One region of the Superficieibacter sp. BNK-5 genome, then DNA from elsewhere that is predicted to be linked to it. Evidence: predicted binding sites of a transcription regulator. Region 1 holds the regulator's gene; each other region holds the start of a gene.
What was found. Region 1 encodes LexA, which represses DNA repair genes until DNA is damaged. Its sites were predicted from a motif close to TNCTGTATGTACATACAGNA; they were not measured.

Region 1 (8,091 bases):
CATCAAATATTTTAGTGTACTGAGTACATATATGTATGCCGTTAATTTACTGCTTGCTCATGAGTAACATGAAAGCGTGCAGTCCGTACTAATCTGTTATGACCAGTCTTTTGAGTGAGACTGCCATGTAAACAGCCTTCATTTCTGACTTTCAGCAGAACATGATAAAATAGGCTTCTGCCCACCCCACCCGAGGACGCTATGGACAAGACCACTTCGCAGGAGATGTTAGCGCAAGCTGAAAAGCTGTGCGTGCAACGCAATGTGCGCCTGACCCCGCAGCGCCTTGAAGTGTTGCGGTTAATGAGCCTGCAACAGGGGGCAATTAGCGCCTACGATCTGCTTGACCTGCTGCGCGACAAAGAACCACAGGCCAAACCGCCGACGGTATATCGTGCGCTGGAGTTTCTGCTTGAGCAGGGTTTTGTGCATAAGGTGGAATCGACCAATAGCTACGTGTTGTGTCATCTCTTCGATCACAACCACACTTCGGCGATGTTCATCTGCGACCGCTGCGGCGTCGTGAAAGAGGAAGGTGCCGATGGCGTGGAAGATATCATGCATGCGCTGGCAGCGCGGATGGGATTTGCTTTACGTCATAATGTGATCGAAGCACACGGTCTGTGTGCAGATTGTGCTGAGGTTGAAGCCTGTCGTCATCCCGGCGAATGTCATCACGACCACAGTATTCAAAGCAAGAAAAAGCCGCGCTAGTTTCAGCACGGCTCTTTGTGGGGTGGTACCTCCATGTACCTTCGGGTAGGACTTCTCAGGGGTTAGCTGAGTGCGCTACTACCAGCGGTAATCGTGACGGGTTTCCCAGTCTTTTACTTCGGTTTCCGCCTGATCTTTCTGGTAACCGTAACGTTCCTGGATTTTACCAACCAGCTGGTCACGTTTACCTTCGATGACAGTCATATCATCATCGGTCAGTTTGCCCCATTGTTCTTTCGCTTTACCTTTGAACTGTTTCCAGTTACCGCCGACTTCGTCTTTATTCATAATTATGTCCTCATTGTTGGGGTACAAATCATTCGAATTCTGTCGTCCAGATAAGCTATGTTTTCTGCTGAACGTAAGAATAAGTGTAGATGAGGATCCTGTACCCTGCGGGGAATTAAGAATATTTAACCCTGTGAAGCATCATAAGGCCGGGAAGGTTTCAGAAAATGAAGAGGAAATCCTGCGGCACCCACAGTACCGCAGAAATCAGGACGAGATTACAGCCACTCGCCGTTGCGGATCACGCCCACAGCCAGTCCTTCAATAGAGAAGTTTTGCTTACGCAGGTCAACCACAATCGGTGAAAATTCATTATTTTCAGGCAGCAGTTCAACGACGTTGCCCTGTTTTTTCAGGCGCTTAACGGTCACTTCTTCGTCAATACGCGCGACAACAACCTGACCGTTACGCACGTCCTGCGTTTTGTGCACTGCCAGCAAATCGCCGTCCATAATACCAATGTCTTTCATCGACATCCCGCTAACGCGCAGCAGAAAATCGGCGTTGGGTTTAAACAGTGACGGGTCAACCTGATAGTGGCTTTCAATATGCTGCTGCGCCAGCAGCGGCTCACCGGCAGCCACGCGACCGATAAGCGGAATACCTTCTTCTTCCTGAATCAGCAGACGAATACCACGTGATGCGCCGGTGACAATCTCAATCACCCCTTTCCGCGCCAGCGCTTTAAGATGTTCTTCAGCCGCGTTTGGGGAACGGAACCCCAAACGTTGCGCAATTTCCGCACGCGTCGGTGGCATGCCTGTCTGGCTGATGTGATCCCGAATGAGATCGAACACCTCTTGCTGCCTGGCCGTTAACGCTTTCATTCCGCCCCCTGGGTGTATATACAGTTATGCTGTGAGTATATACAGTTAACGGCGATTTTGGAACCACCAATGGCACGAAAAATAAGAGACTTTTCTACTTTTGCGACCTTCAGCGGAAATGCGACCACAATAAGGTCACCCAGGTGATAAGCGCGACGATAATCGCCAGCAGCACCGCCGCCGATCCCATGTCCTTGGCGCGGCCCGACAGTTCGTGCCGTTCCGTGCCGATGCGGTCCACGACGGCTTCAATTGCGCTGTTTAAAATTTCCACGATCATTACCAGCAGCACCGAACCTATCAGCAAGACACGCGTGATGGGGTCCACATCCAGCCAGCAGGCGATAATGATCGCCACAATGGCGGCCACGCCTTCCTGCCGAAAAGCGGCTTCGTTAATCCATGCCGCACGAAATCCTTTCCAGGAATAACCCGCTGCGTTGATAATCCGGGTCAATCCGGTGGTATTATTGGCCATTAAAAGAACCTTTTTACATTATTAGCGTCAATGATATAGCGCGCGTCCTGCGTAAGCTCAGAAAATCGGTTCACTTTCTGATATCCTTGCAGCGCATTTGCATGATTAACCAGAGGCTTCACATCGTTTATGTCCGGCTGGCCACGAATTTACTACAAATTACTGAATTTACCATTAAGCGTGCTGGTAAAGAGCAAGTCTATTCCGGCGGAACCCGCGCAGGAATTGGGTCTGGATACCTCCCGCCCGATTATGTACGTATTGCCTTATAACTCAAAAGCGGATTTGCTGACGCTGCGCACGCAGTGCCTGGCACACGATCTCCCCGATCCCCTGGAGCCGCTGGAGGTCGACGGCACCCTGCTGCCGCGCTACGTCTTTATTCACGGCGGACCGCGTGTGTTTACCTACTACACGCCGAAAGAAGAGTCTATCAAACTCTTCCATGACTATCTGGATCTGCATCGCAGCAATCCGGGTCTGGACGTGCAGATGGTGCCGGTGTCGGTGATGTTTGGCCGTTCACCGGGGCGTGAGAAGGGCGAGGTTAATCCGCCGCTGCGCATGCTCAATGGCATACAAAAGTTTTTCGCCGTGTCCTGGCTGGGGCGCGACAGTTTTGTCCGCTTCTCCCCTTCGGTCTCTCTGCGGCGTATGGCAGACGAGCACGGAACGGATAAAATCATTGCGCAAAAGCTGGCACGCGTTGCGCGTATGCACTTTGCCCGTCAGCGTCTGGCTGCCGTGGGACCGCGTCTGCCTGCCCGTCAGGATCTGTTTAATAAGCTTCTGGCGTCCAAAGCGATTGCCCGCGCGGTAGAAGACGAAGCACGCAGCAAAAAAATCTCTCATGAAAAAGCGCAGCAGAATGCGATTGCGCTGATGGAAGAGATTGCCGCTAACTTCTCTTATGAAATGATCCGCCTGACCGACCGTATTCTGGGCTTCACGTGGAACCGTCTGTATCAAGGGATTAACGTGCATAACGCCGAGCGCGTGCGGCAACTGGCGCATGATGGTCATGAGATTGTCTACGTGCCCTGCCACCGCAGCCATATGGACTATATGCTGCTCTCCTACGTGCTCTATCATCAGGGGCTGGTGCCGCCGCATATTGCCGCGGGCATTAACCTGAACTTCTGGCCTGCCGGGCCGATTTTCCGCCGCCTGGGCGCGTTCTTTATTCGCCGAACCTTTAAGGGTAACAAGCTCTATTCGACGGTGTTCCGCGAATATCTCGGTGAGCTGTTTAGCCGTGGCTATTCCGTTGAGTATTTTGTCGAGGGTGGTCGCTCACGTACTGGCCGTCTGCTGGATCCAAAAACCGGCACCCTGTCGATGACCATCCAGGCGATGCTACGTGGCGGGACGCGCCCCATCACTCTGGTGCCGATTTATATCGGCTATGAGCATGTGATGGAAGTGGGCACTTACGCCAAAGAGCTGCGTGGCGCGACGAAAGAGAAAGAAAACCTGCTGCAAATGATGCGTGGTTTGAGCAAGCTGCGTAATCTCGGTCAGGGCTACGTCAACTTCGGCGAACCAATGCCGCTGATGACCTACCTTAATCACCATGTGCCTGAGTGGCGAGAATCCATCGATCCAATTGAAGCGGTGCGCCCGGCCTGGCTAACGCCGACCGTTAACCGCATCGCCGCCGATCTGATGGTGCGCATTAACAATGCAGGGGCGGCTAACGCCATGAACCTGTGCTGTACCGCGCTGCTGGCTTCCCGTCAGCGCTCCCTGACCCGTGAGCAACTGACGCAGCAACTGGATTGCTATCTCGACCTGTTACGTAATGTGCCCTATGCGCCGGATTCTACCGCGCCTGTCGCCACCGCTAACGAACTTATCGAGCATGCGTTGCAGATGAATAAGTTCCAGGTCGAGAAAGACACCATCGGCGATATCATCGTTCTGCCGCGCGAGCAGGCGGTTCTGATGACTTACTATCGCAATAACATCACGCATATGCTGATGCTGCCATCGCTGATTGCCGCCATTGTGACTCAGCACCGGCAGATTTCGCGTGACGCCCTGCTGCGCCATGTGGAATTACTTTACCCGATGCTGAAAGCCGAACTGTTCCTGCGCTGGGATACCCGCGAAGTGGCAGGGGTGATTGACGCGTTGACGGCAGAGATGGCGCGTCAGGGGCTGATTACCCCCGAGGAAACGGAATTCCGTATCAATCCGGCCCGCGCCCGGACGCTGCAACTGCTGGCGGCAGGCGCGCGTGAAACGCTACAGCGCTATGCGATTACCTTCTGGCTGCTCAGCGCTAATCCGTCGATCAACCGTGGCACGCTGGAGAAAGAGAGTCGCACCGTGGCACAGCGTTTGTCCGTGCTGCACGGCATCAACGCACCGGAGTTCTTCGATAAAGCGGTCTTCAGCTCTCTGGTGCTGACGCTGCGTGATGAGGGCTATATCAGCGATACCGGAGATGCGGAACCGGCAGAAACCATGAAGGTTTATCAGATGCTGGCAGAGTTGATTACCTCGGATGTGCGCCTGACGATTGAGAGCGCGGCGCAGGGCGAGTGATAAAAACGCCGGGTGTTGGTGATACCGTCACCCGGCGAATCCAAACCACACGTCATAACCCGTTGAAATTTCAGCTTTCGTAGGCCAGGTAAGGCGAAGCCGCCACCCGGCAGGTTTACGCGAATAAGGCTTATGCGAACGACCAGTAACTCACCGCCAGCCCGACAAACAGCGCCAGCCCGACGTAGTTATTATTCATAAACGCCTTAAAGCAGGCATCACGTTCACGATGCACAATCAGCTTCTGCTGATACACAAACAGCACGCCCGCTACGAACACCGCCGCGTAGAATGCGCTGCCCAGCCCATTCAGCCAGCCAATAGCGATCATCAGCGCCAGCACTGCCACCTGTAAGAGTCCAATAATCAGCCGATCGTATTGCCCGAACAGGATCGCCGTCGACTTCACGCCGATCTTCAGGTCATCATCGCGATCGACCATCGCATACTGCGTATCGTAGGCCACCGCCCAGAGAATATTGCACAGGAACATCAGCCAGCAGCTCAGCGGCAGCGTTTCACTGACGGCGGCAAACGCCATCGGGATCGACCAGCCGAAGGCCGCCCCCAGTACCACCTGCGGCAAATGCGTATAGCGTTTCATAAACGGATACACCCACGCCAGCAGCAACGCAGCAACCGAAAGCAGGATGGTCATCCGGTTCAGGGTCAGGACCAAAAGAAAGGAGCACAACACCAGCACCGCAAACAATATTCGCGCCTCTTTGCCACTGACGGCCCCGCTGGGCAACGGTCGGTTGGCGGTGCGCTTCACATGGCCGTCGATTTTACGATCGGCATAATCATTAATCACACAGCCTGCCGCGCGCATCAGCCAGACGCCAGCGACAAAAACGGCCAGGATCCACAGCGGTGGCAGGCCCGGCGTCGCCACCCATAGCGCCCATAGCGTCGGCCACAATAACAGCAGCGCGCCAATAGGTTTGTCGGTACGCATCAGGCGGTGATATGCCAACAGCTTATTCTGCGTCAGACTCCACTCCATTTCTCTCTTCCTTCTGGTAAATCGGTGATGCCGGTAAAAATAATTCGGTGAGTAATAAGGGCTTACCGTTAAGCCGCAGCCGCGAACGCCGTCCCCACAGATCGTCGCTCATCCCGACTTCGATAAAATCACGTGTCAGGGTTGATGAAGTAAAAAGATAACGGCCCAGCGGCGTTTTACCCAGTTTTTGCAGCGCCAGTTCAGGACCGTTTAACGTTGACTCCGGCACAACGGTGCGCCCCACCAGCCAGGGAATGTCGTCTGCACAAAGAATAATTTCCCGTAGCCAGTAGCGCGGTTCATCCGGCAACAGTGCCTGTTCTTCGGCAATCTCTTCCCGGCCAACAAACCCTTCGCGGAGTAAGATGATGCTGACCGTTTTCCCCTGCTGTTCAAACCGTTTGGTCATCGAGTCTTCCAGCAATAACCACTCTCGCAGTGCGGATTTTAGCGGAGGGATAAGATCAAGATAGCGCAGCGCACGCAATTGCGTTAGCGCAGGATGTGACATGCCTGTTTCTCCGGTACATAGCCTGAAAGCATTGTAACGCAGAAAAGTGTGATGGGGGGCGGGTTAGATGCAAAAGCGCAACAGATATGTAACACGGTGATGCCAGCAAAAAAAGTGCGCCCCGAAGGACGCACCGAAAGGCTAAGCCTAAACATCAGCATTGTGGGGCAACAATCACCCCTTGCCTTTTACACTGCTGATAAAGGTGGAACGCGCTGAAGTAGACCCCAGACGCTCTGCTTCGTTAAGTAGTTTCAACGCCTTATCGACATCGCCTTTATCAACAGCCTGTTTAATGGCCTGATTAAAGTAAGCTTCGGTATCATTCAGAACCGGCTCACTTTTCGCGGCTGGCGCGGCAACTGGCGCAGCGGCCGTTGCGCTATAGGCAGGCGCTGCCGTATTACCGACGGTCACCGACCCCTGATTTGATGAACCAAACAGCGGGCCGACCAGCACGCTGGAGCTGTTATTGGTTTTCACTTTCAATTTCACGATGCCATCGGTGGTATGACGAGCGACAGGATCGGGAATATCCGGTACCGCGTTGCCGATACCTTTGGCGTAGGCTTTTGCCGGATCCAGCAGCGTGGTGGTTTGCTGGAGATCTTTTTCAGTGGTAAAGACCAGCACGTAGATTTTCTGTTGTCCCAGCGCAGGCGTCAGGCGCATCACCCCTTCAAGGCGGTCGGCACTCATCACACCCGGTTCCTGATAGGTAAAATAGCTGCTGGGGAAAAACGCTGACGGCGTCAGGTTCTGATCGAGGATCAGCACGTTCGGCGCGTAGACGCTGCTTTGTTTGTTCACTTCACTGGTCAGCGTTAAGGTCAGTTCACCAATATTCGCCGGCACGCTATAGGCAACAACCGGGCCAGTAATGCCCGCAACGTCAAGACGTTGCCCAACGGAAGCGATGGTCGAAGTTTGCTGTTTTGACTGATCGACGGGTGTCCATGTGAGCTGCTGCAGGGCGGCGGCAGGAATAGCCGGTGCGGCAGCGGTGTTTTGCGGTACGTAGTTGACCTCAGCCAGGCTGACTGCCGGAGCCGCTGCCAGTAACCCCGCCGTCAGGCAGAGTGCAACGAGACTTTTGTTCATTTTCATTGTTATCACCTCAAAGTACCCGGGTGTAGCGGTGGCCAGGCAATAGCGCGCCAACCCTTAAGACGTTGAGGGGCTTGCGCCCCTCTTTATGTCAGATTAATGCGGTATTACCACCAGATTTCCATCTGTGCGCCGAAGCTGAACTCATCGTCGTCGCCGCGGCTGTTGGAGAACTGGCCGTTACCGGTGGAGTCGCTGATCGCTGAGCGACCGATGTCGCCGCTGCTGTTTTTGGCATAACCCCAGTTTTCATCCCACTTCGCATAGGTCGCGAATACACGCAGTGCCGGGCGAGACCAGATGCTGTCGCCAGCCTGCCATTGTTGCGCGAGGGTGATTTTGTACTGGCTGTTACGATCGCCGGTTTCCTGCGATTTCACGTTGTCGTAACCGACTTCCAGCAGGGTGCTCATGATCGGTGTCCATTTGTACATCGGACGCACGCCCACGGTGTACCAGTCGGTACCACGGTCGTCATCACGATCGACTTTCTGGTACATACCGACGTACATCAGGTCCCATTTGTCAGCAAGGGTAATCGCACCGTGGTCAATTACACGCCACAGAGAACCGTCGTTGTTGACGTTACGGTCAGTTGCGATGTCATCAT
Region 2 (8,091 bases), 2.1 Mb from region 1:
GAAAAACGACGATGCGCAGCCAGCTGCTGCTGACCATCGGCGCAATTCTGGTGGTGTGCCAGGTTTATAGCGTTTTCTGGCTCTGGCATGAAAGCCAGGAGCAGATTCAACTGCTGGTACAGAGCGCAGTCCAGAATCATGACAACAGTAAACACATTGCGCACGAAGTACGCGAAGCTATCGCCAGCCTGCTGGTGCCCAGTCTGCTGATTATCGGCCTGGCGCTGGTCATCTGCTTTCACGCGGTGAAAAAGATCACCCGCCCGCTGGCAGAGTTGCAACGCGAGTTAAGCGAACGCACGCCCGACAACCTTCAGCCCATCGCCATTAACGCGACGGTCAGCGAAGTGGAAGCGGTGACCTCCGCCATCAATCAACTGGTCTCGCGACTTACCGTGACGCTCGAGCGCGAGCGGCTGTTTACCGCCGATGTCGCCCACGAGTTGCGCACGCCGCTGGCCGGTCTGCGTTTGCACCTTGAGCTGATTGGTCGTGCCGGAACTGCGAATGTCGAGCCGCTGCTGCAGCGCCTGGATCAGATGACCACCAGCATTGCCCAGCTTTTGCAACTGGCGCGCGTGGGGCAATCTTTTTCTGCCGGGAGCTATCAGCAGGTTAATCTCTATCACGATGTGGTTCTGCCGCTTCAGGGGGAGCTTGAAACTATGCTGTCGCAGCGTCAGCAATATCTGACATTGCCGGTGGAAAGCCAGGTCGCCGTATTGGGCGACGCCACGCTGTTACGCGTGGTGCTCAGAAATCTGGTGGAAAATGCCTATCGTTATAGTCCTGTCGGCTCTGTTATCGTCGTCCATATTGAGCCTGGAAACGGGCCGACGCTGGTGGTTGAAGATGAAGGTCCGGGGATTGATGAATCGAAAGGCGGCGAGCTGAGCAAGGCGTTTGTGCGTATGGACAGCCGGTATGGCGGTATTGGCCTCGGGTTGAGCATCGTCACGCGTATTGCCCAGTTGCACGACGCGCAGTTTTTTTTGCACAATCGCCAGTCGCAGACGGGCGCGCGGGCCTGGGTGAAATTCAGACCGCTACGGGGGTAATACGTTTAGCCCCGGAACCCCATAATGCCGGATGGCGGCTTCGCCTTATCCGGCCTACGAGCCTACGAGCCTACGAGGCGGCAATAAACAGGTCGCGCAACTGGTGCAATTGGTCGCGAACCTGCGCCGCTTCCTCGAACTCCAGATCCCGGGCGTGCTGCATCATCTTCGCTTCCAGTTCGTGAATTTTCTGCTGCAATGCCTTCGGCGTCAGCGGCAACGCTGCATCCTCTTCCACCGGATGACGCGCTTTACCACGGCCTTTGGCTTTGGTCTTCGCGATGTTTTCACCCAGCGCCAGAATATCGACCACTTTCTTGTTCAGGCCCTGCGGCACGATGCCGTGCTCTTCGTTGTACTGCTGCTGTTTCTCGCGACGACGCTCGGTTTCGCTAATGGCTTTTTCCATCGACGGGGTGATTTTATCGCCGTAGAGGATGGCTTTACCGTTGATATTACGCGCCGCACGCCCGATAGTCTGGATCAGCGAGCGCTCAGAGCGCAGGAAACCTTCTTTGTCGGCATCCAGAATGGCGACCAACGACACTTCCGGCATATCCAACCCTTCGCGCAGCAGGTTGATCCCGACCAGCACATCGAACTTGCCGAGGCGCAGATCGCGGATAATTTCCATACGCTCGACGGTGTCGATGTCTGAGTGAAGATAACGCACCCGCTCGCCGTGCTCGTCGAGGTATTCGGTTAAATCTTCTGCCATTCGTTTGGTCAGGGTGGTGACCAGCACGCGCTCGTTGATCACCACGCGCTTGCGAATTTCTGAGAGTAAATCATCGACCTGCGTCGCCACCGGACGCACTTCAATAATCGGGTCCAGCAGGCCGGTAGGACGCACCACCTGATCGACAATTTCATCGCCGGATTTTTCCAGCTCGTACTTGCCGGGCGTCGCCGAAACGTAGATGGTTTGTGGGGCCAGCGCCTCAAACTCTTCAAACTTCATCGGACGGTTATCCAGCGCGGAAGGCAGGCGGAACCCGTACTCGACCAGCGTCTCTTTACGCGCCCGGTCGCCGCGATACATCCCGCCAATTTGCGGGATGGTAACGTGTGATTCGTCCACCACCAGCAGACCGTCCGCGGGCAGATAGTCAAACAGCGTCGGCGGCGCTTCGCCCGGCCCACGGCCAGAAAGGTAGCGCGAGTAGTTTTCGATACCTGAGCAGTAGCCCAGCTCGTTCATCATTTCGAGATCGAACTGCGTGCGCTGGGTGATTCGCTGTTCTTCTAACAGTTTATTATTCGCCATTAGCGTCTTGCGTCGGTCAGATAACTCAACTTTGATGTCTTCCATCGCCTGCACAATACGCTCGCGTGGCGTTACGTAGTGCGTTTTGGGATAGACGGTAAAACGCTGGATCGTCGATTCAATATGCCCGGTTAGCGGATCAAACAGCGACAGACGTTCCACTTCTTCGTCGAACAGTTCGACGCGCAACGCCACGTCATCCGATTCCGCCGGGAAGATGTCAATCACCTCACCACGCACGCGGAACGTCCCGCGCTGGAAGGCCTGGTCGTTACGGGCGTACTGCAATTCCGCCAGACGACGCAAAATATCGCGCTGATTGATAATCATGCCGATGGTGAGGTGCAGCATCATTTTCAGATACAGGTCGGGATCGCCAAGGCCGTAAATCGCCGACACGGAAGCCACCACCACTACATCACGACGTTCCAGCAATGCTTTAGTTGCCGACAGACGCATTTGCTCAATATGCTCGTTGACCGACGCGTCTTTCTCAATAAATGTATCGGAACTGGGAACGTAGGCTTCCGGCTGATAATAGTCGTAGTAGGAGACGAAATACTCCACGGCATTGTCCGGAAAGAACTCCTTCATTTCGCCATACAGCTGCGCGGCCAGCGTTTTATTCGGTGCCAGCACCATGGTCGGACGCTGAAGATCGGCGATAACATTGGCAACGGTAAACGTCTTCCCTGACCCCGTTACGCCAAGAAGCGTCTGATGGGCCAGGCCATCTTCAAGCCCTTCTTTCAGACGACGAATCGCCTCCGGCTGATCGCCAGATGGACGGAATGCGGAATTCAGTTTGAACGGTTTACTCATTAATGGCTACCTGAAAGGAATAAGCGGGCAGGAGCATAATTTTACCTGTCGCTGGCGATTTTGCCAACAATTTATACTGGATAAAAAAACAGTAAGCGTAAAATCTTGCCTCATTGCCCTGGAAACATCAGCAAAAGCGTAGCGTCAGACAGGGAAAATACCAGCTGAAATGGGTTATCCCCAAAAAAACTCATTTTTTAACTTTGTCAAGCAATGTCATGACGGTTTGATGGCAGCAGATGACACTTTTCTTGCACTAGTTGATTTTATTTAACTCGTTGAATATAAAAAACATATCATAAAAGACGCGTTTGCCGTCAATTCATCCGCAGGCCGCGTATTCTCTCGTTTACCACGTCTTTTCTAACTCTAATGCACAAGGTTATCCACAGGAATAGTGGATAACTCGCGCCAGCCCTTAGCCACCGCTCTCTGGCAAAAACCGAAGCCGCTGATGAAACGCGATCATAAAAAATATTTCCCACTATTTTTTGTCTTTTATCAGCTTAAGGACGCTGAGAGTTTCTGGACTGTTGCACCACTACACTCTGCCCCTGGCACCGACAAAGTGCATGCCTCTGACCAAATGCTCATTATTTTCCTCCGGATCCTCAGCGCTATCCGAAATAAGTGCCTTTTTTAAGCCGCAGACCGTCTCTGGCAAGCCTTTTGCAATACCTGATGGTCGAAACGCACGAACTGAATTGAGGAGCTACCGATGTTGAGTCTGCGCGCTGTAAATCAATTTTATGGAAGCCAGCACACGCTGTGGAATATCACGCTTGAACTCCAGCCGGGAAAATGCACCAGCGTCATCGGGCTGCCGGGCATGGGCAAGACCACGCTCATTAACTGCATAACCGGCATCGTGCCGATTGAGAGCGGCAGTATTTATTGGCATGGCCATGACGCCCCGCCTTGCGATTTGCTACCGCTCTCTGCGCCAAACCGGATCGCACTGGGAATTGGCTATGTGTCGCAGGAGAGACGAATTTTTTCGCAACTGACGGTGGAGGAGAATTTGCATATCGCCCACGCCGCCAGCGGGGATGGCGCGGTAAACAGTGGGATCTACGATCTGTTCCCGGAGCTTTGTGCTCTGCGTCAGGTGAAAGCGGCAACGCTGTCAGATGAGAATCAGTACCAGCTGGCGCTGGCGAATGCGCTGGTCACTCGCCCTCGCCTGCTGATCCTGGATGAGCCGACGCGCGGCGCGGGTCAGGCGTTTTTACATAAGCTGGGCGAGATTATCCTGCGCCTGAAACGCGAGCTGGGGTTGACCATTCTGCTGGCAGAACAGCATTTGTCGTTTATCCATCACGTTTCGGATCGCTTCTTACTGCTGCATCAGGGCCGCAATGTCGCGCAGGGACAGGTTAACCAGCTTGACCAGCAACTACTCACACAGTGGATGACCCCGACACAAGGAGGCTAAGATCGAGATACTGACCGGGATCGGACGTTTCCACGTCATGTTCGATCCATGGGATCTCGCCTAACATGGGCGCGGGCAGTACGCGCCTGAGCGTGGCGAGATACTCCTGATGACGGCGGCCGGGCGGCGTGATGTCATTTGCCACCCAGCCTGCGAGCGTTAATCCTGCCTGCTGCACGGCCTGCGCGGTCAGCATGGCATGGTTAATGCAGCCCAGTTTGACGCCTACCACCAGGATCACCGGCAGTTTTTCAGCTATCACCCAGTCGGCAAAGGTCAGGGTCGGTGAGAGCGGCGTAAACCAGCCTCCGGCCCCTTCCACCAGCACCCACTCCGCCAGCGCTTCCAGCTGTCTCAGGCCCGCAGAGAGTACCGCCGCGTCGATGGGGCGTCCCTCATCGGCGCTGACGATATGCGGCGAGGTCGGTTCAGCGAAGGTGTACGGGTTAACCTGGTGATAGCCCAGCGGCAGGCTGCTGTTACGCTGAAGCGCCAGCGCGTCGCTGTTACGCAGCCCTTCCGCCGTGGCCTCGCTGCCCGAGGCGACCGGCTTATAGCCTGCGGTAATCACTCCCTGGCGTCTGGCGGCCTGAAGCAGCGCACAGCTGGCGACGGTTTTGCCGACTTCGGTGTCGGTGCCGGTGACAAAAAAACGGTTAGTCACGTTCAATAATTCCTGTAAAAAGATGATAGGTCAGCGGACAAACGCCCTGCTGCTGTGGCCACGCCAGCTGAAGCTGACGTAACTGGCTGCGGGTCAGCGGGTGATGCGTCCGCCCTTCATGCAGATGCGTGGCTCCGGTTCCTTTTAGCGAGCGCATGGCGCTGAGGGCATCGGGAAAGCGCAGGCTGATCGACTGCATGTGATGGCGATAACGCCAGCCGGACAGCGCGTGGTGGATAGCCTCTGGAGACAAGAAGCGATTAACGTGCGCACGACCGTCTACCGCCTGCCATGCCTGCGCGACTTCGGGGAGCGATCCGGCAACCAGAGTGGTAAATGCCACCTGTCCGCCCGGCTGGGTCACGCGGTAAAGCTGGCTGAGCGCAGCCTGTAAATTTTCACACCACTGTACGGCCAGATTGCTCCAGACAAGATCGAATTGCGCGTCCGCCAGCGGCATAGCTTCAATATCCGCCCGCAGGTAGTGATGCGCGGCGTCCTGACGTTGTGCTTCGGCCAGCATCTGCGGCGACAGATCCAGCGCGGTGACGTGGCTGCCCTGCTCGCGCCAGTAACGGCTTATGCCGCCCGGTCCACATCCGGCATCCAGCACGCGTGGGAAAGGACGTTCAGCCAGCCCGGCCAGCAGCGCGGCGGCGCTCTGACGCTGAAGATCGTCATGCTGCAAATAGACCGACGCAGCGCGACCAAAGGCGGCGGCCACCGCCTGTTTATCGACTGGCGGCATCCAGCACCTCCAGTAAGCGGGTGATATCGTCGGTTTCATGCGCCGCCGTCAGCGTTAAGCGCAAGCGTGCCGTCCCTTCAGGCACCGTAGGCGGACGGATGGCCGTGGCCCAGCATCCGTGCTCGCGCAGCGCCTCCGCCATCCGCAGGGCGCGGGCGTTGTCGCCGATAATCAGCGGCTGAATGGCGCTGGCTGAATCCGTCATCGCCATCGTCAGCGCTGCCGCACCGCGACGAAAAAGCGCGATATGCTGCTGAAGCTTTTCGCGTCGCTGCTGGCCCTCATCGCCACGAATAACCTCCAGCGAAGCCTGCAATGCCGCCGCCTGGGCTGGCGGCATGGAGGTGCTGTAGATGAGATGGCGGGCGAACTGCACTAAATACTCCGCCACCGGTTCACTGCACAGCACCGCCGCGCCGCTCACGCCGAAGCCTTTGCCAAAGGTGATGATAAGCAGGTCCGGCTGTACCTGTTGTGCATGGCAGCTACCGCGTCCGCCATTGCCGCTGACACCGATGCCGTGGGCGTCGTCCACCAGCAACCAGGCCCCGGCGGCGCGCGTGACGCGGTCGATTTCAGCCAGCGGCGCACTGTCGCCATCCATGCTGAAAACGCCTTCCGTGACTACCAGCTGCTGCCCGCCAATGGGTTTTGCCAGCAGGCTCTGCAACTGCGCCGGATCGTTATGGGCGAAACGGCGAAGCTGCGCCGGGCTGAGGCTGGCGGCTTCCAGCAGCGAGGCATGGCTCAGGCGGTCGGCGACGATGCGATCGTCTTTCGCAGCAAGTGCGGTAATCACCGCCTGATTAGCGGCAAAGCCGGAGATGAACAGCAACGCGCGCGGGTAGCCCAGCCACTGCGCCAGCTCCTCTTCAAGCTGTTGGTGCGCAAAGCTGTAGCCACTAACGTGGCCCGATCCGCCGCTGCCGACGCCAAAGCGTGCCGCGCCTTGTTGCCAGGCTTGTACCACCTGCGGATACTGGCTCAGGCCCAGATAGTCATTGCTGGAGAAATTGAGATACCGTTTCCCTTCAGCGGTAAGCCAGCGGCCCGCGCCCTGTTCCACCGCTTGTCGGCGTCGCAAGGTGCTGGCCGCGCGGCGTGCCGCTAGCGCTGTATCAATTCGCTGCTGCCAGCTCATACCGTTGCCGCGTTGTAGTACGTGTCGGTATCCGGCGTGCGCAGCACCTGTTCCAGTCGTTCCTGCTGCTCGTTATCGCCTTCCTGAACCAGGGTCTGCTGCGGATTCAGCCCCAGCTTGCGGAACAGTTGCAAATCCTTATCTTCTTCCGGGTTTGGCGTGGTCAGCAGTTTGCAGCCGTAGAATATCGAGTTCGCCCCGGCCATAAAGCACATCGCCTGAGTCTGCTCGTTCATCTGCTCACGCCCGGCAGAGAGACGAACGTAAGAGGTCGGCATCATAATGCGCGCAACGGCGATGGTGCGGATAAAGTCGAAGGCATCCACATCCTCGTTATCGGCCAGCGGCGTGCCTTTCACCTTGACCAGCATGTTGATCGGCACGCTTTCCGGCGGCGTCGGCAGATTCGCCAGTTGCATCAGCAGCCCGGCGCGATCTTTCACCGTTTCGCCCAGACCGACGATGCCGCCGGAGCACACTTTGATCCCGGCCTCACGCACTTTCTCCAGCGTGTCGAGACGCTCCTGATAGGTGCGCGTGGTGATGATATTGCCGTAGAATTCCGGCGAGGTATCGAGGTTGTGGTTGTAATAATCCAGCCCCGCCGAGGCCAGACGTTGCGCCTGCGTTTCATCCAAAGTGCCGAGGGTCATACAGGCTTCCAGGCCCATTGCTTTAACGCCCTGTACCATCTGCTCCAGGTAGGGCATATCGCGCTCGTGCGGGTTTTTCCACGCCGCGCCCATGCAGAAGCGGGTGGAGCCAGCCAGTTTTGCTTTGCGTGCCGAGTCCAGTACCTGCTCCACTTCCATCAGACGTTCGGCTTCCAGACCTGTTTTATAGCGGGAGCTTTGCGGACAGTATTTGCAGTCTTCCGGGCAGGCCCCGGTTTTGATTGACAGCAGCGTGCTCACCTGCACCTGCTGCGGGTCGAAGTGCTGACGGTGAATTTGCTG
Region 3 (8,091 bases), 140 kb from region 1:
AGCGTTTCATGGATTCCGCGGCTTCACGCAACTCATCCATTGAAGCTTTTAATTCAGGCGATAAGTTGTTGAGGCTGGCCTTTTCCACTTTCTTGAGGCTGTCCTGCAGCTCCTGGAGCTTTAACTCCTGAGCCAGTTCATTTTGCACCGTGGAAGCCAGCGAGCGCAGCGCACGGATCCAGCCGACAACCGTTTTGACGGCCACCGGCAAACGCTTTGGCCCAAGAACAATCAGGCCAATAACGAATACCAGTAGCAGTTCACTAAAACCAATATCGAACACGAATTACACCTGCTTGTCGTCGTGGCGTTTGATCTCTTCCTTCCTGGCCTCTTCCTGTTTTTCCGCAAGGGTTTTAGTTGAGAAGTCCGCATCCTGAGCCGGTGGCGTCTTCTTCTCATCTTCATCACTCATGGCTTTCTTGAAGCCTTTGATCGAGGAACCCAAATCAGAACCCAGCGAACTGAGTTTTTTGGTACCAAACAGCAATACCACAATTACGACGACGATCAGTAACTGCCAGATGCTAATACCACCCATACAAAACCCTCAATGACAAACTCGCAAGGTGACGAGTGTGAATAAATAAGCAGATCGCATTATACGCCAGGCGCTTTTGCAATCGCGATGCGAAATTTAGCGCGTTTTGCGCCAGCCGATAAGCCATATCACAAGGCCACCAGCGATAAGCCAGGCGGGCATCATTTCCCAGTCAGGCCGATTAATCAACAGCAGCGTACCACTGAGAATCAACGTGGCTCCCATTCCAAACAAATAGCGGGATTGTCCCTGCCGCACGTGATTGACCCGAAGTTCCACAGCGATTTTATCAACACTATGTTGCAATTGTTTGTGCTGACGCAGGCTGTTGTAAATCAATTCAGGTATTTCCGGCATTTTTTCGATCCAGAACGGCGTTTTCTCTTTGCACGCCCGGATCAGCGAAGGAATGCCCACCTGATCTTTGATCCACGTTTCAAGGAAAGGTTTCGCGGTTTTCCATAAATCAAGCTGCGGATAGAGCTGTCTGCCCACCCCTTCGATATACAGCAACGTTTTCTGCAGGAGGACAAGCTGCGGCTGTACTTCCATATTAAAACGGCGCGCCGTGTTAAACAGGTTCAACAGCACATGGCCAAACGAGATTTCTGCCAACGGCTTCTCAAAGATAGGCTCGCAAACGGTACGGATCGCAAACTCAAACTCTTCCACGTTGGTGTCTGGCGGTACCCAGCCGGAATCCACATGCAGTTCCGCTACTTTACGGTAATCGCGGTTAAAGAAGGCGATAAAATTCTCAGCCAGATAACGCTTATCTTCTTTGTTAAGCGACCCGACGATGCCGCAGTCAATGCCGATATACTGCGGATCTTCAGGATGATCGTAACTCACAAAAATGTTACCGGGATGCATATCCGCATGGAAAAAACTGTCGCGAAAGACCTGGGTAAAGAAAACCTGCACGCCGCGCTCGGCCAGCAATTTCATGTTGGTGCCGTGCTGCTCAAGCTGGGCGATATCAGAAATAGGAATGCCGTAAATACGCTCCATTACCAGCATATTCTGGCTACAGTAGTCGGAATACACTTCCGGCACGTACAGCATGCGGCTATCTTCAAAATTGCGGCGTAGCTGGATAGCATTCGCCGCTTCACGCAGCAGGTCCAGCTCGTCGATCAGTGTCTTCTCATATTCACGCACCACTTCCATCGGGCGCAGGCGACGACCATCGGGTAACAACCGTGGCACCCAACGTGCCAGCCGTCGGATAAGCTTCATGTCGGCTTTGATGACCGGCAGGATATCCGGACGGATCACCTTGATGACCACCTCTTTGCCGTTATCTTTAAGCCGCGCCGTATGCACCTGAGCAATCGATGCCGAGGCCAGCGGGTTGATATCGAAATCCTCAAACCACGTTTCTACCGGCAGATCGCCCATCGCTTTTTCAATCTGTTGTTTAGCCAGTACGCCGTCAAAAGGCGCGACCTTGTCCTGCAACATCGCCAGTTGATCGGCGATTTGCGGCGGGAAGAGGTCACGGCGGGTTGAGAGCATCTGCCCGAATTTAATCCATACCGGCCCCAGCTCCTGTAACGCCAGGCGCAGGCGTTCACCTAACAGCCGGTCTTTGTGACGATTGGGCATCCAGAACAGCGTGCGCCGCCAGAGTCTCAGCGGCAGCGTAAGGCGCATTCTTGGGATCAGCTCATCCAGCCCGTAGCTCAAAAATGTCTGGATGATAAAATACAGGCGGCGAACTTCACCTGGGGTCATTTGTCCTCCAGTTTTTCCAGCCGTGTCGTCAGATTCGTCGCCGAACGTTCGACGGCAGCGACTTCTTCAGCAAACCACGCCACTTCCAGCGCACCCGGTGCCAGACGCCACTCTTCCGTCAGCGCATCAGCCACATAGCGCTGCTGGCGCTGCACGCTACGATTCAGAAAGGTTGCCCCACGGCGTAGAAAGCGACTGACGCCTTCGGCAGCAATATCGCCTGTCCACGGAGCCAGCAGCTCCGCCAGGTCAAACTCGGCCAGATCGCTCAAGGCGACAAAGTTTTGCACCACCTGAATATCGCCGTTCACTTCCAGCTCACCGCTGCGGATAAGCGCGGTAAGCTGCTGGCGGTCGCGCAGTTTTGGCAGCACATTCAGGCGAGTAATCACCGTACAGTCCGCCTCACCTTCCCACTCACCCAGCACATCAATCTGACGTTCGCTAAAACTGAGCACCAACGGCGAGGAGAACTCTTGCAGCACAACGCGTAATACTTTTCCCTGTAGACGCTGGCGGGCAGGTTTCAGACCGCGTTCACGCCACAGGAACGCGTTGAGGACATTTTCGATACCCGCAGTGATTAAGGGTTTAAACGGCATTACGCTCTCCTGTTAAAACTTATAGCCACGATGCAGCGCGACGATACCTGCCGTCAGGTTGTAATAGCTCACGTTCTCAAGCCCCGCCTCTTCCATCATCGCCTTCAGCGTCTCCTGATCGGGATGCATACGGATGGATTCAGCCAGATAACGGTAGCTTTCTGCATCGTTCGCCACCATCTGACCGATGCGCGGTAGGACATGGAACGAGTAAGCGTCATAGGCTTTACTTAACGGCTCGATAATCGGTTTTGAGAATTCCAGCACCAGCAGACGTCCGCCCGGTTTCAGCACGCGATACATGGAGCGCAGCGCTTTTTCTTTATCGGTCACGTTACGCAGGCCGAAGGAGATGGTGATGCAGTCAAAGGTGTTATCCGGGAAAGGCAGCGCTTCGGCATTGGCCTGAACGTATTCAACGTTGCCCACGACGCCGAGATTACGCAGCTTTTCGCGTCCCATCTTCAGCATAGAGTCGTTAATATCCGCCAGCACAACGCGGCCGGTTTCACCGACAAGACGGGAGAATTTTGCCGTAAGATCGCCGGTTCCTCCCGCCAGGTCCAGCACGGTTTGCCCGCGACGCACACCACTACAATCGATGGTATAACGCTTCCATAAGCGATGAATGCCGAACGACATCAGATCGTTCATGACATCGTATTTTGCGGCAACGGAATGGAATACATGTGCCACCATGTCAGCTTTCTGTGCGCTGGCGACAGTCTGAAAACCAAAATGCGTCGTATCCTGAGAATTCTCGTCCATCTTAAGGCCTGCTTATCAAGAAATTGTTCGTAAAGTGTAACAGATCAAGAACGTTTACCCTATGACTCAACCGCCGCGAGAGAAGGAGTTTAGCTCATGAATCCCGGTATTTTCCGCAGAGAATTCGCGCTCGTCATCGGCGTCCGCTCCTGAGCGTAGTCGAAATTCTTCATCCTGAGCGGTCGCCTGCTCGGTTAAATCCGGATTAATCTCGCGCTTGATCTCCACGCCAAGCCCGCGAAAAGCTTCTGCCTGTGCCAGCACATTACCGCGCCCGGAGGTCAGTTTTTTCATCGCCTGACGATAGTTGTCCTGCGCTTTATCGAGGCTTTGCCCCACCGACGACATATCGTCAACGAACAGCCGCATTTTGTCGTACAGGCGACTGGCACGCTCGGCGATATGCTGCGCGTTGCGGCTTTGATGTTCGTAGCGCCACAGGTTGGAAATGGTGCGCAGCGCCACCAGTAGCGTGGTCGGGCTGACCAGCATAATGTTGTTTTTCAGCGCTTCGGTAATCAGCTCCGGCTGGCGGTCAAGGGCCAGCAAAAATGCCGGTTCAACGGGGATAAACATCAGCACATAGTCGAGACTGCGCAGCCCCGGCAACTGCTGATAATCTTTACGCCCCAGCAGGCGAATATGATTGCGTACCGAGGCAATATGTTCCTGGAGCGCTGCCTCGCGGGTATAATCCTCTTCCGCGTTGAAGTAACGTTCATAGGCCACCAGCGTCATTTTGGCATCGACGACCACGTCTTTGCCCTGCGGCAGGCGCACGATGACGTCCGGCTGCATTCGCGAGCGGGTGTCGGTTTCGATGCTCACCTGCGTTTCATATTCATGGCCTTCACGCAGGCCGGAGGCTTCCAGGACGCGAGTCAGCACCACTTCTCCCCAGTTTCCCTGCGCTTTGTTATCGCCTTTCAGGGCGCGCGTGAGATTAAGGGCTTCTTGCGCCATTTGCGCGTTAAGCTGCTGGAGGTTACGAATTTCATGTGCCAGAGTGTGCCTCTCTCGCGCCTCCTGACCAAAACTGTCCTGCACCTGGCGGCGAAAACCGTCAAGTTGCTCACGCAACGGCGTCAGTAAGCCATGCAGGCTCTGGCGATTTTGCTCATCCACCCGGCGATTACTGTGCTCGAAAATTCGGTTGGCGAGGTTTTCAAATTGCTCGTTAAGCCGCTGCTCGCTGTTGACCATCTGGCGGGTTTTGTCCTGAGACGCTTCAAGGCGGGTCGTTACTTCGCGCAGGTCGGCTTCCAGCGAGGTGTTGATTTCCCGCAGGCTACGCAGCTCGTTATTCAGCAGTTCGCACTCGTCGCGCCAGTGGCTGTGCTGGGCAAGCTGCTGCTTTGCGGCGCTCAGTTCACCAAAAACCTCCCGCTGCTCCGCAAGGATCTCGGCCTGCTGCTGCGCGGCACGATAGCTTGCCGCCAGCCAGCCGACGACGATCCCTGCCAGCATCAGTAGTACGCTGATAATGATTGCGCTGTCCATTCACCCTCCTGCATAACTCATTCACCCTGCAAAATACGGCTTTGCTGTATAAACGTCCAGCTTAAAAGGTTTTTCTGCGAAGCGTTACGCAAAAAGAAAGGGCCGAACATGTCGGCCCTTGAGGTTGATGACAAACCAGGTTTTGCTATTGTGCGAGCCGTTTTGCCGGGTGGCGGCTTCGCCTTGCCCGGCCTACAAAAACAGAAAATATCAATAAGTTATTCGTAACCCGTAGGCCTGTGCAAGCGCAGCACCGCCAGGCATATTCCACGGTATAACGTTTGTCAGAGAAGACGGCGAGCGGCTTCAACCACAATTTTCACCGCATGGCTCTCGGTTTGTTTCATGGTTTCCGCATTCGGAATTTCCTGCTGGGTGCGGTTAACAATCACGCCAGCAACCATCCCGGCACGCAGGCCCTGGCTGGAGCACATGGTCAGCAGCGTGGCTGACTCCATTTCGTAGTTCATCACGCCCATGGACTGCCACTCTTCCATTGAGCCTTTGAAACGGCTTACCACACGCCCTGAATGCGTATCGTAACGCTCCTGGCCTGGGTAGAACGTGTCGGAAGAGGCGGTTACGCCAATGTGGGTTGTCGCGCCAACCGCCTTCGCCGCTTCCACCAGCGCGGTAGTACAGGCGAAATCAGCCACTGCCGGATATTCCATCGGCGCGAAGTGCAGGCTGGCACCGTCCAGACGCACGGAAGCCGTGGTCACCAGAACGTCGCCAACGTTAATATGGGACTGGATCGCGCCAGTGGTCCCCACGCGCAGGAAAGTACGAATGCCGAGTTGCGCCAGTTCTTCAACGGCAATAGACGTAGAAGGTCCGCCGATACCGGTTGAACACACGATAACCGCTTTACCGTCGAGTTCTGCACGCCAGGAGGTAAATTCACGATGGGATGCCAGCTTGACCGGCTTATCCATCAGCGCGGCGATCTTTTCCACACGCTCTGGATCGCCAGGGACGATAGCCAGCGTAGCCCCTTGTAGATCGTTTTTGGTGAGGCCGAGATGAAAAACATCAGACTTAGACATAAAAAACTCCTCTGTGGGTCAGTTTGTCAGAAGAAGCAAAAAGGTACTTTACAGAAGTGACCGGGATTATTTCGTGACCACAGTCACTCATGTAGAAACTTATTGCAGTTCATTTCCATAAAATAGTGATATTGATCACATTAACAAACCTAACGCGTCGTTCAGGTGACATTTCGAATCGGCATCTGATGCGGTGAATTGTTAACGTGGAGTCTATAGTTAACTCTGCGCTAATACTGGGTACGGAGAATGCCATGACTACTGATAATCAGCCGGGTTTCGCACCCGCGGCCTCACCCCATGCTTCCACCATTGTTCGCACGCCTGAAGACGCTATCGCGACCGGTGAAACCACTATCCCGACACAGGGCGAGCACATGCCCGCTTATCACGCCAGGCCAAAAGACGCGGAAGGTGCGCTGCCTGTCATTATCGTAGTGCAGGAAATTTTCGGCGTACATGAGCATATCCGCGATTTATGTCGTCGGCTGGCGCTGGAAGGCTATCTGGCTGTCGCCCCGGAACTCTATTTCCGTCAGGGCGATCCCAATGCTTATGATGACGTTGGCACGCTGTTAAAAGAGCTGGTGGCTAACGTGCCGGATGCGCAGGTGCTGGCCGATCTGGACCATGTCGCGAACTGGGCTGCGCGTAATGGCGGCGACGCTCATCGCCTTGCCATCACCGGTTTTTGCTGGGGCGGACGCATTACCTGGCTGTATGCCGCGCATAATCCTCAGCTTAAAGCTGCCGTGGCGTGGTATGGCAAAGTGGTCGGCGATCAGACGTTAAAATCGCCGAAACATCCTGTGGATGTGGCCACCGAGCTGAGTGCGCCCGTGCTGGGCCTGTATGGTGCTCAGGACAACAGTATTCCTCAGGAAAGCCTGGAGAGAATGCGTCAGGCGCTGCAAGACGCCAATGCAACGGCGGACATTATTGTCTACCCGGAAGCCGGGCACGCGTTTAATGCGGATTATCGTCCGAGCTACCATGAGGCCTCGGCGAAAGATGGCTGGCAGAAAATGCTGGCATGGTTTGCCCGCTATGTGGGTAAAAAAGCGGAATAATGAGGTTGGTGGTAAACCTGGGGTTGCTATTGTGTGCGCCGTTTTGCCGGGTGGCGGCTTCGCCTTACCCGGCCTACAAAACCATCAATATTAAAGTGTTATTCGTAACCGTCAGGCAGACATCCCACAGCATTTTTTATATTTTTTGCCGCTACCGCAGGGGCAGGGATCGTTACGATTCACACTCCCCGCATTGACCGTTTTTTCCTGCGCCAGCACACGCATGATCGCCTGCGGCGGATAGCCGTTGGTGACCAGATCCTTCATGATGTTCATGTTACGCGTGATGTGGCGAAAGAAATGTTCATACCCTGCGCACAGATAGTTATGACCAGGATGCCCGGAAGGCGAGACGGCAAAACGATGTTTAGGACAACCGCCGTGGCAAACAAAACGATAGTCGCACTTACGACAGTCGGCGGTCAGCGTCTCCCGCTTAGCCCGACCAAACGTAATGGCCTGCTCGCTGTTATTCATCTCTTTAATACTTTTCTGATGAATATTGCCCAGCATATGCTCAGGGTAGACATAGTGGTCGCAATTATAGAGATCGCCGTTAGATTCCAGAGCGAAAGCATGGCCGCAGTTTTCAGAAAACACGCACAGCACCGGCGGCTGGCCGCACCAGGCCGAGAGCGCCACATCAAACATCTGCACGTAGACGTTTCCGACATCGCGCCGCACCCAGATATCAAAGATCTGGTTAAGGAATTCGCCGTACTGCCACGAGGGCACCGTCCACGGTGCCAGTTTTGCCGCGCTCTCACCGGGCATCACCAGATTAAGTACCGGCGATGCTTCGGTACTCATCCGCTCCACCAGCGGGA
Region 4 (8,091 bases), 620 kb from region 1:
GGAAAAAGGCATGGCACGGAGCCAGCGCCATTTTATCCAGCTCGCCGACGTTCCAGGCCGAAACGATGATGCGGCGAGAGTCAGGATCGTTTTTCAACTGGTTGATAACCGTGGTGATCTGGTCAATGTGACGGCCATCCGGCGTCGGCCAGGCGCGCCATTGCTTACCGTAGACCGGTCCAAGATTGCCCTCGTCATCCGCCCATTCGTCCCAGATGGAGACCTTGTTTTCACGCAGATAAGCGACGTTAGTATCACCCTGCAAAAACCACAGCAGCTCATGAATAATCGAGCGCAGGTGGCAGCGTTTGGTGGTAACCAGCGGGAAGCCTTCACGCAGATTAAAGCGCATCTGGTGACCAAAAATGGAGATCGTCCCGGTACCGGTACGGTCATTTTTCGGGGTGCCCTCGTCGAGCACCTTCTGCATTAAATCAAGATACTGTTTCATGCTGCCTCAGGAAAGTTGTTGCTGCGGTCGGCGATACGCCCAGACCATCATCGCGATACCGGCAATAATCATTGGCACGGAGAGGATTTGTCCCATGCTGATGTACTGCACCCACGCGCCGGTAAACTGCGCGTCCGGCTGGCGGAAAAATTCAACGATGATGCGGAATGCACCGTAGCCGATCAGGAACAGGCCGGATACCGAGCCGGTTGGACGCGGCTTGCGAATAAACAGGTTCAGGATGATAAACAGCACGACACCTTCCAGCGCCAGCTCATAGAGCTGAGACGGATGACGCGGCAGCACGCCATAAGTATCAAAAATGGACTGCCATTCCGGATGCGCAGGTAACAGACCGAGATCTTCCCCGCGTGAGCCGGGGAACAGCATGGCAAACGGCGAGGACGGGTCCACACGGCCCCACAATTCACCGTTAATAAAGTTGCCCAGACGCCCGGCACCCAGGCCAAAAGGGATCAGCGGTGCGATGAAATCAGCCACCTGGAAGAAACTGCGCTTTGTACGGCGAGCGAAAATCAACATCACCACGATCACGCCGATCAGGCCGCCGTGGAACGACATTCCCCCGTCCCAGACGCGGAACAGATACAACGGGTTTTCCAGAAACAGCGGCATATTATAAAACAGCACATAGCCAATGCGACCGCCCAGAAAAACGCCGAGGAAGCCCGCATACAGCAGGTTTTCAACCTCGTTTTTATTCCAGCCGCTGCCGGGACGATTGGCGCGGCGGGTTGCCAGCCACATCGCAAACACAAATCCCACCAGGTACATTAAGCCGTACCAGTGCAGGGAGACCGGTCCAATGGAAAAAATCACCGGATCAAAATCCGGGAAACGCAGATAGCCACTATTCATCTGTCACCACAAGTGATTGTTATTCCGCCGAAAGTGGACAGCGGTAATGACACGCGCCCGTCGATAGCAGGCGCTCCAAAGGAGCGAATCATAGCACAGGCGTATGAGGGAGATGACCGCGAAGTTGTAAAAGATCTGTATAGCGAGTTTATCGCCCGCCGCGAATCAGCCCGCCCATCCCGCGCCGTTCCATAAACGCGGCAACCTGGTGACGGACTTCTGTCGCCAGTTGCGCTTCCAGACTTCGGTTCGCCAGCGTCTGCGCCTCTTCGAAATCAATATGCCGCAGCAAATACTTCACTCGCGCGACCGAGCGCCCGTTCATGGAAAGATGGCGATAGCCGAGACCAATAAGAATAGCCACACACATCGTGTCACCCGCCATTTCACCGCATAAGCGCAGGTCAATGTCGTATTGCTCAGCGTCACGGGCAATCATCGCCAGCGCGCGCAGCATCGCCGGATGCAGGCTATCGTAGATATTCGCCACCCGGGTATTGTTGCGATCGACCGCCAGAATGTACTGGGTCAGATCGTTAGTACCGACGGAAATAAAATCCACGCGATTCGCCAGTTGCGGCAGCATAAAGACCATTGACGGCACTTCCAGCATCACGCCGATGCGTGGTTTGGGGATCGCGTAACCGATCATCTCTTCAACTTCGCGCCCGGCGCGCTCAATCAGCCGCCGCGCTTCGTCGACTTCGTCAATGCTGGTGATCATCGGCAGCAGGATGCTGAGATTACCGGTCGCCGCATTGGCACGCAGCATGGCGCGAACCTGCACGAGGAAGATCTCCGGCTGATCGAGGGTGATCCTGATGCCGCGCCAGCCGAGGCACGGATTTTCTTCGCTAATGGGCATATACGGAAGCTGTTTGTCCGCGCCAATGTCCAGGGTGCGCAGCGTCACGGGCTTGTCGTTAAACATTTGCAGCATGCCCTGATATTGCGCCACCTGCTCCTCTTCCGAGGGGAATCCGCTTTGCAGCATAAACGGAATTTCAGTGCGATACAGGCCAATGCCGTCGATGCGGCGGCCCAGCTTTTGCTCATGCTCGGGACTGAGACCGGCATTAAGCATTACCTTCACCCTTTCGCCGCTTTTCAGCTCGGCGGGACGTTCAACGTCATCTTCCGCAATGCGGCTTAACTCGTTTTCTTCATTGATGAGGCGCTGATACTCTTTCAGCAGTACCGGCTCAGGATCGACCAGCAACTCACCACGATAGCCGTCGACGATCAGCGTGCGGCGATGCAGCACCGACGGCTGGATATCTGCCCCCATCACGGTAGGGATGCCCAACGCGCGCACGATAATCGCCGCATGAGAGTTGGACGCGCCATCGCGCACCACCACCCCGGCGAGGCGATCCTGTGGCAGTTCAGCCAGGGTTGCCGCCGACAGTTCATCCGCCACCAGCACGAAACGTTCGGGCCAGGTATTCGGCCCCTGAATAGTATCGTCGAGATGGAACAGCAGGCGCTGTCCCAGCGTGCGCAAATCGCCAGCGCGCTCTTTCAGATAACCATCGGTGAGGGCAGCAAACTGCTCGGCAAATTTTTCGACGATCTTTTTGACCGCCCATTCGGCCACGGCACCGCTGTCGACTTCATCAAACAGTTCGCGGCGCAGACGCGCATCGGAGAGCAGGTGTGAGTAAAGATCGAAAATCGCCGCCGTCTCTTTCTGCGCACCGGCAGAAAAACGTTTGCTGTAGCGACGAAACTCGTTGGCAGCCTCTTCCAGCGCGCCGGTTAATCGCTCGCGCTCGGAAGCGGTATCCAGCGTCGAGGCTTCGTAAACCTGTTCCATCAGCGGCAGCGTGGTATCCATCCACGCTTCGGCGACAGCGACGCCTGGCGATGCCGGGAGCGCACGAATACGCGTCTGACGATACTGCCCAAATAACGCCGTCAGTTGCGATTGCGACAGGATCGCAGCGATCTGGGTGGCAAGCGTAACAAGGAAAGATTCTTCGCTTTCGTCATACTGGCGCAGCTCACGCTGCTGGACCACCAGTACGCCAAGCAATTGACGCCGCTGAATGATCGGCACGCCGAGGAAGGCGCGGAAACGCTCTTCTTTTACGGAAGGAATATATTTAAAGCTGGGGTGCTTTTGTGCATCGGCAAGGTTGATAGGCTCGGCCAGACGGCCTACCAGCCCCACTACGCCCTCGTCAAAGGCGAGCGTAACGGTGCGACCACGCGGTTTTTTTAAGCCGCGCGTCGCCATCAGATAATAACAACGCCGGTCATGATCGGCCAGGTAGACCGAACAGACTTCCGTCTCCATCGCCAGGCAGATATCGGTTACCAGAATATCCAGCGCCTCGCTCAGGCGCGGAGCGCTGGCAACTTTCTCAACGATTTCTCGTAATCGGGTGAGCATAATAAGCGTGGCTTAACCTCTTTTACGTCGCCATGCCGGCGCGGGCTGCGGCTTAGGAACACTCTCCTGAAGCGACATCACCATAGCGGCAAATTCTTTCATCACCCGACGATAGACGTCGCGTTTAAACGAGACTACCTGACGTACCGGATACCAGTAACTGACCCAGCGCCAGCCATCAAACTCTGGCGTGCTGCTGGTATCCATATTGATATCCGCATCGTTGCCGATTAACTGCAACAGAAACCACTTCTGTTTTTGGCCGATACAAACCGGCTTTGTGTCCCAACGCACCAAACGTTTCGGTAACTTGTAACGCAACCAGTTGCGGGTTGATGCCAGGATCCGCACATCTTTGCGGCTCAGGCCAACCTCTTCAAACAGCTCCCGGTACATCGCCTGCTCGGCTGTCTCTCCTGGATTAATTCCCCCTTGAGGGAATTGCCAGGAGTGTTGACCAAACCGCCGCGCCCACATGACCTGACCCTGGCGGTTACAGATTACAATACCGACATTCGGGCGGTAGCCATCGTCATCAATCACCGGACTACCTCAAACTAATCTTCAATGTGAATGATTGTTTCACACTCATCGGAAACGGTAAACCACTCTCTTACAGGAGAATAACCGGATAACGACTGAATAACTCACAAAAATTATTGAAGTTATAAACAGCCGAAGGGCATAAACAGCAATTTTATGCACTTTTTCTGTGGATAGAGTTGTGAAGAAGTATGGAATTAACGTGGGAAAACCCAGACTACTCCGAATAAAGCTTTTTTAGGCTGCAAAATTTAAATGCCTATATTCAACAGATTAACTAACAGATCCGCCGTGTGGAAAACAAAATTGTGATGTATATCACGCGGGGGATCAACGCACTGATGAAAGATCGAACAGCGTGGGTTTTATCCACAGATTGTGCCAATAAGTTAGTCACTTTTTGTGTAAAAATTCGATTTTCGTCCTACGTCAAGGCTGTAAATGGAAACAGTAGTGCGGGTTTTTAACAGTTATCCCATTTTTCTGTGGATAACATGGTGTAAGATCCTGTTCATTGCCAGTGACCAGATTTGGAAAACCCTTTTCTGGACGCCGTCATCGGCAAAATAATGGAAAAAAAATAGCTAAAAATCATAGGGCTGTTGCCGCTAAAAAGAAAAAGCTAAACTCTGTGCACAGTGGGTAACATCACTGTTTATTTTTTAACCAAGGTTGTGATTATGTCATCGTTCTCGCCGCTGATCGCTCCACCACAAACGCAAGCGCAGTTATTAATGCAGGCGCAGCGGCTTGCCGGGTACTCGCTTGGCGAACTGGCGGCATTGGCGGGTTTGCCTGTTCCTCAGGATCTCAAAAGGGATAAAGGCTGGATCGGCGTATTGCTGGAGGTCTGGCTGGGCGCGAGCGCCGGTAGCAAGCCGGAACAGGATTTTGCCGCGCTGGGCGTGGAGCTGAAAACCATCCCGATAGACAGTCGCGGGCGTCCACTGGAGACCACGTTTGTCTGCGTCGCGCCGCTGACCGGCAATAGCGGCGTAAGCTGGGAAACCAGCCACGTTCGCCATAAGCTGAAGCGGGTGCTGTGGATCCCGGTTGAAGGTGAGCGCACTATCCCACTGGCCGAACGTCGCGTCGGTTCGCCGCTGCTCTGGACGCCGAATGAAGAGGAAGAGAGTCAGTTACGCATGGACTGGGAAGAGCTGATGGATTTGATCGTGCTGGGTCAGGTGGAGCGTATTACCGCCCGTCACGGCGAGGTGCTACAGCTACGCCCGAAAGCAGCAAATAGCCGGGCGTTGACCGAAGCCATCGGCGCGCGCGGAGAACCGATTCTTACCCTGCCACGCGGCTTCTATCTGAAGAAAAATTTTACTGCCGCCCTGCTGGCGCGGCATTTTTTACTGGTCAGTGAGTAAGGCATAACCCTCTGATTTTTTTGATCGGCGTCCATATCATTAAGATTTAAGATTTTACTGCTTTTTTTCTGCCGACCTTTTGCGTTATTACTAGACTGATAACAGTATCGGTCAGATGAGGGGAACAACGGTGAAAAAATGGGGAGTATTGATTTCAGCTGTAGGGTTGGCCTGTGTAGTGTCAGGCTGTAGCAGCGACTATGTCATGGCAACCAAAGATGGTCGGATGATCCTCACCGACGGCAAGCCGGAAGTTGATAATGATACCGGGCTGGTGAGCTACCACGATCAGCAGGGTAATTCGGTACAAATTAACCGCGATGAAATTTCACAGATTATTGAACGTTAACCGCTGAAGGTCAGCCATCCGCTGACCTTTATGATTTTTTACTTTCCCTTTCTCTTTGCCTCTGCCATTTTTATATTCCTTTGTCGGGAAGCTCCTGACGTGACATAAAAAAGGAATTCGGCTATGCACTATCACCGTATCCCCCACAGCTCGCTTGAGATTAGCACCCTGGGGCTGGGCACCATGACGTTTGGTGAACAAAACAGCGAAGCCGACGCCCATGCACAGCTTGATTATGCCGTGAGTCAGGGTATCAACCTGATTGACGTCGCTGAGATGTATCCTGTTCCACCGCGCCCGGAAACGCAGGGACTGACGGAAACCTACGTTGGCAACTGGCTGGCGAAGCATGGCAGCCGAGAAAAACTGGTTATCGCCTCAAAGGTGAGCGGTCCGAGTCGCACCGGCGACAGCGGTATTCGCCCGAATCAGGCCCTGGATCGTAAAAATATCCGTGAAGCGCTGGATCAGAGTCTGAAGCGGCTGCAAACCGATTATCTCGATTTGTATCAGGTTCACTGGCCGCAGCGCGCCACTAACTGTTTTGGCAAACTCGGCTATAGCTGGACGGATTCCGCCCCGGTGGTTTCTCTACTGGAAACGCTGGAGGCGCTGACCGAGTATCAGCGTGCCGGGAAGATTCGCTACATCGGCGTGTCGAATGAAACCGCGTTTGGCGTAATGCGTTATTTGCATCTGGCGGATAAGCACGATCTGCCGCGCATTGTGACTATTCAGAATCCGTATAGCCTGCTTAACCGCAGTTATGAGGTGGGTCTGGCCGAAGTGAGCCAGTTTGAAGGCGTGGAACTGCTGGCCTATTCCTGCCTGGCGTTCGGTACGCTGAGCGGCAAATACCTCAACGGCGCGAAGCCTGCGGGTGCGCGGAATACGTTGTTTAGCCGCTTTACCCGCTATAGCGGCGAGCAGGCACAGAAAGCGGTTGCCGCTTATGTGGAGATCGCTAAACGCCACGGTCTTGATCCGTCGCAAATGGCGCTGGCCTTTGTTCGCCGTCAGCCGTTTGTCGCCAGCACGCTGCTGGGAGCCACGACGATGGAACAGCTCAAGGCCAATGTGGAAAGTCTGCATCTTGAGTTAAGCGAAGAAGTGCTGGCGGAGATTGAGGCGGTGCATCGGGTGTATACCTATCCGGCACCGTAAGCGTGACATGCCCGGTGGCGCTGCGCTTACCGGGCCTACAACTGCCTGATTACGCGGCATTACCATCCCCCGACACCGCCCACCGTGTCTGAAGAGGTAATGCCCCCAGGCCGGATAAGCGCAGCGCCATCCGGCATTGCGTTCACCCTTTGCGGCGACGTCCCCAAATCCACAGTGCGGTAATCGCCAGCGCAAAGATGGCACCGAACCCCACGCCCACGCCGACAATAGGCACACCCACTTTGACCGCCAGCGAATACAGCCCCAGCATCAGCAGCATGGCGCTGTTTTCACCGAGATTCTGCACCGCAATAGCGTTCCCCGCGCCGACGGTTTTCTTGCCGCGCTCCTGCAACAGCGCATTCAGCGGCACCACAAAAAAGCCGCCCATGACGCCGATTAGCAGCAACAATCCGTAAGCAGGCAACTGCGTATGCTGGAGAGCAAAGAAGACCACGCCCACGCCAATCAAAATTCCGGCGGGCATGCAGCGCGCCACGGTTTCCAGCGTGATCAGCTTCGCCGCCGCCCCCGCACCAACGACAATACCGACCGCCACCATCGCGTTCAGATAGGTTGGCGTGGCGTTATCCACGATGCCCAGCGCGACCGGCACCCACAGCACCAGCAGGAAACGCAGCGTCACGCCGGCTCCCCAGAACAGGCTGGTGCCGACCAGTGAAAAACGCGTTTCCGGGTTAGTCCACAGTACCCGGCAGGCACTAAAGAAGCTGCGGGTCATGGGCGTAAAGCGCCAGGATTGCCCCGGTCGCGCAGCAGGGAGTTTCGGGATCATCACATTGGCGACTATCGCCCCGGCATAGGCCACGGCACAGACGCCAAGTGCCGCCATCACGTGCCAGTCCGCCAGCACACCGCCCGCGACCGACCCCAGCAGAATGGAGGCGATGGTGGACGACTCCATCAGGCCATT

Region 2: a site for LexA is predicted at 3,222-3,241, ahead of uvrB (excinuclease ABC subunit UvrB). Genes of this name have one in related genera too.
Region 3: a site for LexA is predicted at 5,191-5,210, ahead of rmuC (DNA recombination protein RmuC). Genes of this name have one in related genera too.
Region 4: a site for LexA is predicted at 4,702-4,721, ahead of mutH (DNA mismatch repair endonuclease MutH). Genes of this name have one in related genera too.

Annotation. Positions count from the first base shown of each region.
Region 1 covers NZ_CP179893.1:893,036-901,126, forward strand. The annotation lists gene zur (zinc uptake transcriptional repressor Zur) at 202-714, shown strand; gene ACMGGS_RS04325 (CsbD family protein) at 793-1,002, opposite strand; gene lexA (transcriptional repressor LexA) at 1,221-1,829, opposite strand; gene ACMGGS_RS04335 (diacylglycerol kinase) at 1,939-2,307, opposite strand; gene plsB (glycerol-3-phosphate 1-O-acyltransferase PlsB) at 2,437-4,857, shown strand; gene ubiA (4-hydroxybenzoate octaprenyltransferase) at 4,988-5,863, opposite strand; gene ubiC (chorismate lyase) at 5,838-6,374, opposite strand; gene malM (maltose operon protein MalM) at 6,549-7,481, opposite strand; gene ACMGGS_RS04360 (maltoporin) at 7,589-8,091, opposite strand, start outside.
Region 2 covers NZ_CP179893.1:3,017,613-3,025,703, reverse strand. The annotation lists gene pmrB (two-component system sensor histidine kinase PmrB) at 1-1,058, shown strand, start outside; gene uvrB (excinuclease ABC subunit UvrB) at 1,129-3,147, opposite strand; gene ACMGGS_RS14505 (ABC transporter ATP-binding protein) at 3,866-4,582, shown strand; gene bioD (dethiobiotin synthase) at 4,548-5,246, opposite strand; gene bioC (malonyl-ACP O-methyltransferase BioC) at 5,239-5,994, opposite strand; gene bioF (8-amino-7-oxononanoate synthase) at 5,978-7,135, opposite strand; gene bioB (biotin synthase BioB) at 7,132-8,091, opposite strand, start outside.
Region 3 covers NZ_CP179893.1:1,034,236-1,042,326, forward strand. The annotation lists gene tatB (Sec-independent protein translocase protein TatB) at 1-283, opposite strand, end outside; gene tatA (Sec-independent protein translocase subunit TatA) at 287-541, opposite strand; gene ubiB (ubiquinone biosynthesis regulatory protein kinase UbiB) at 638-2,278, opposite strand; gene ubiJ (ubiquinone biosynthesis protein UbiJ) at 2,275-2,880, opposite strand; gene ubiE (bifunctional demethylmenaquinone methyltransferase/2-methoxy-6-polyprenyl-1,4-benzoquinol methylase UbiE) at 2,893-3,648, opposite strand; gene rmuC (DNA recombination protein RmuC) at 3,715-5,148, opposite strand; gene udp (uridine phosphorylase) at 5,433-6,194, opposite strand; gene ACMGGS_RS05030 (dienelactone hydrolase family protein) at 6,449-7,264, shown strand; gene ACMGGS_RS05035 (anaerobic sulfatase maturase) at 7,376-8,091, opposite strand, start outside.
Region 4 covers NZ_CP179893.1:274,703-282,793, forward strand. The annotation lists gene thyA (thymidylate synthase) at 1-451, opposite strand, end outside; gene lgt (prolipoprotein diacylglyceryl transferase) at 458-1,330, opposite strand; gene ptsP (phosphoenolpyruvate--protein phosphotransferase) at 1,479-3,725, opposite strand; gene rppH (RNA pyrophosphohydrolase) at 3,738-4,268, opposite strand; gene mutH (DNA mismatch repair endonuclease MutH) at 4,949-5,644, shown strand; gene ACMGGS_RS01340 (YgdI/YgdR family lipoprotein) at 5,775-5,993, shown strand; gene ACMGGS_RS01345 (NADP(H)-dependent aldo-keto reductase) at 6,117-7,157, shown strand; gene lplT (lysophospholipid transporter LplT) at 7,300-8,091, opposite strand, start outside.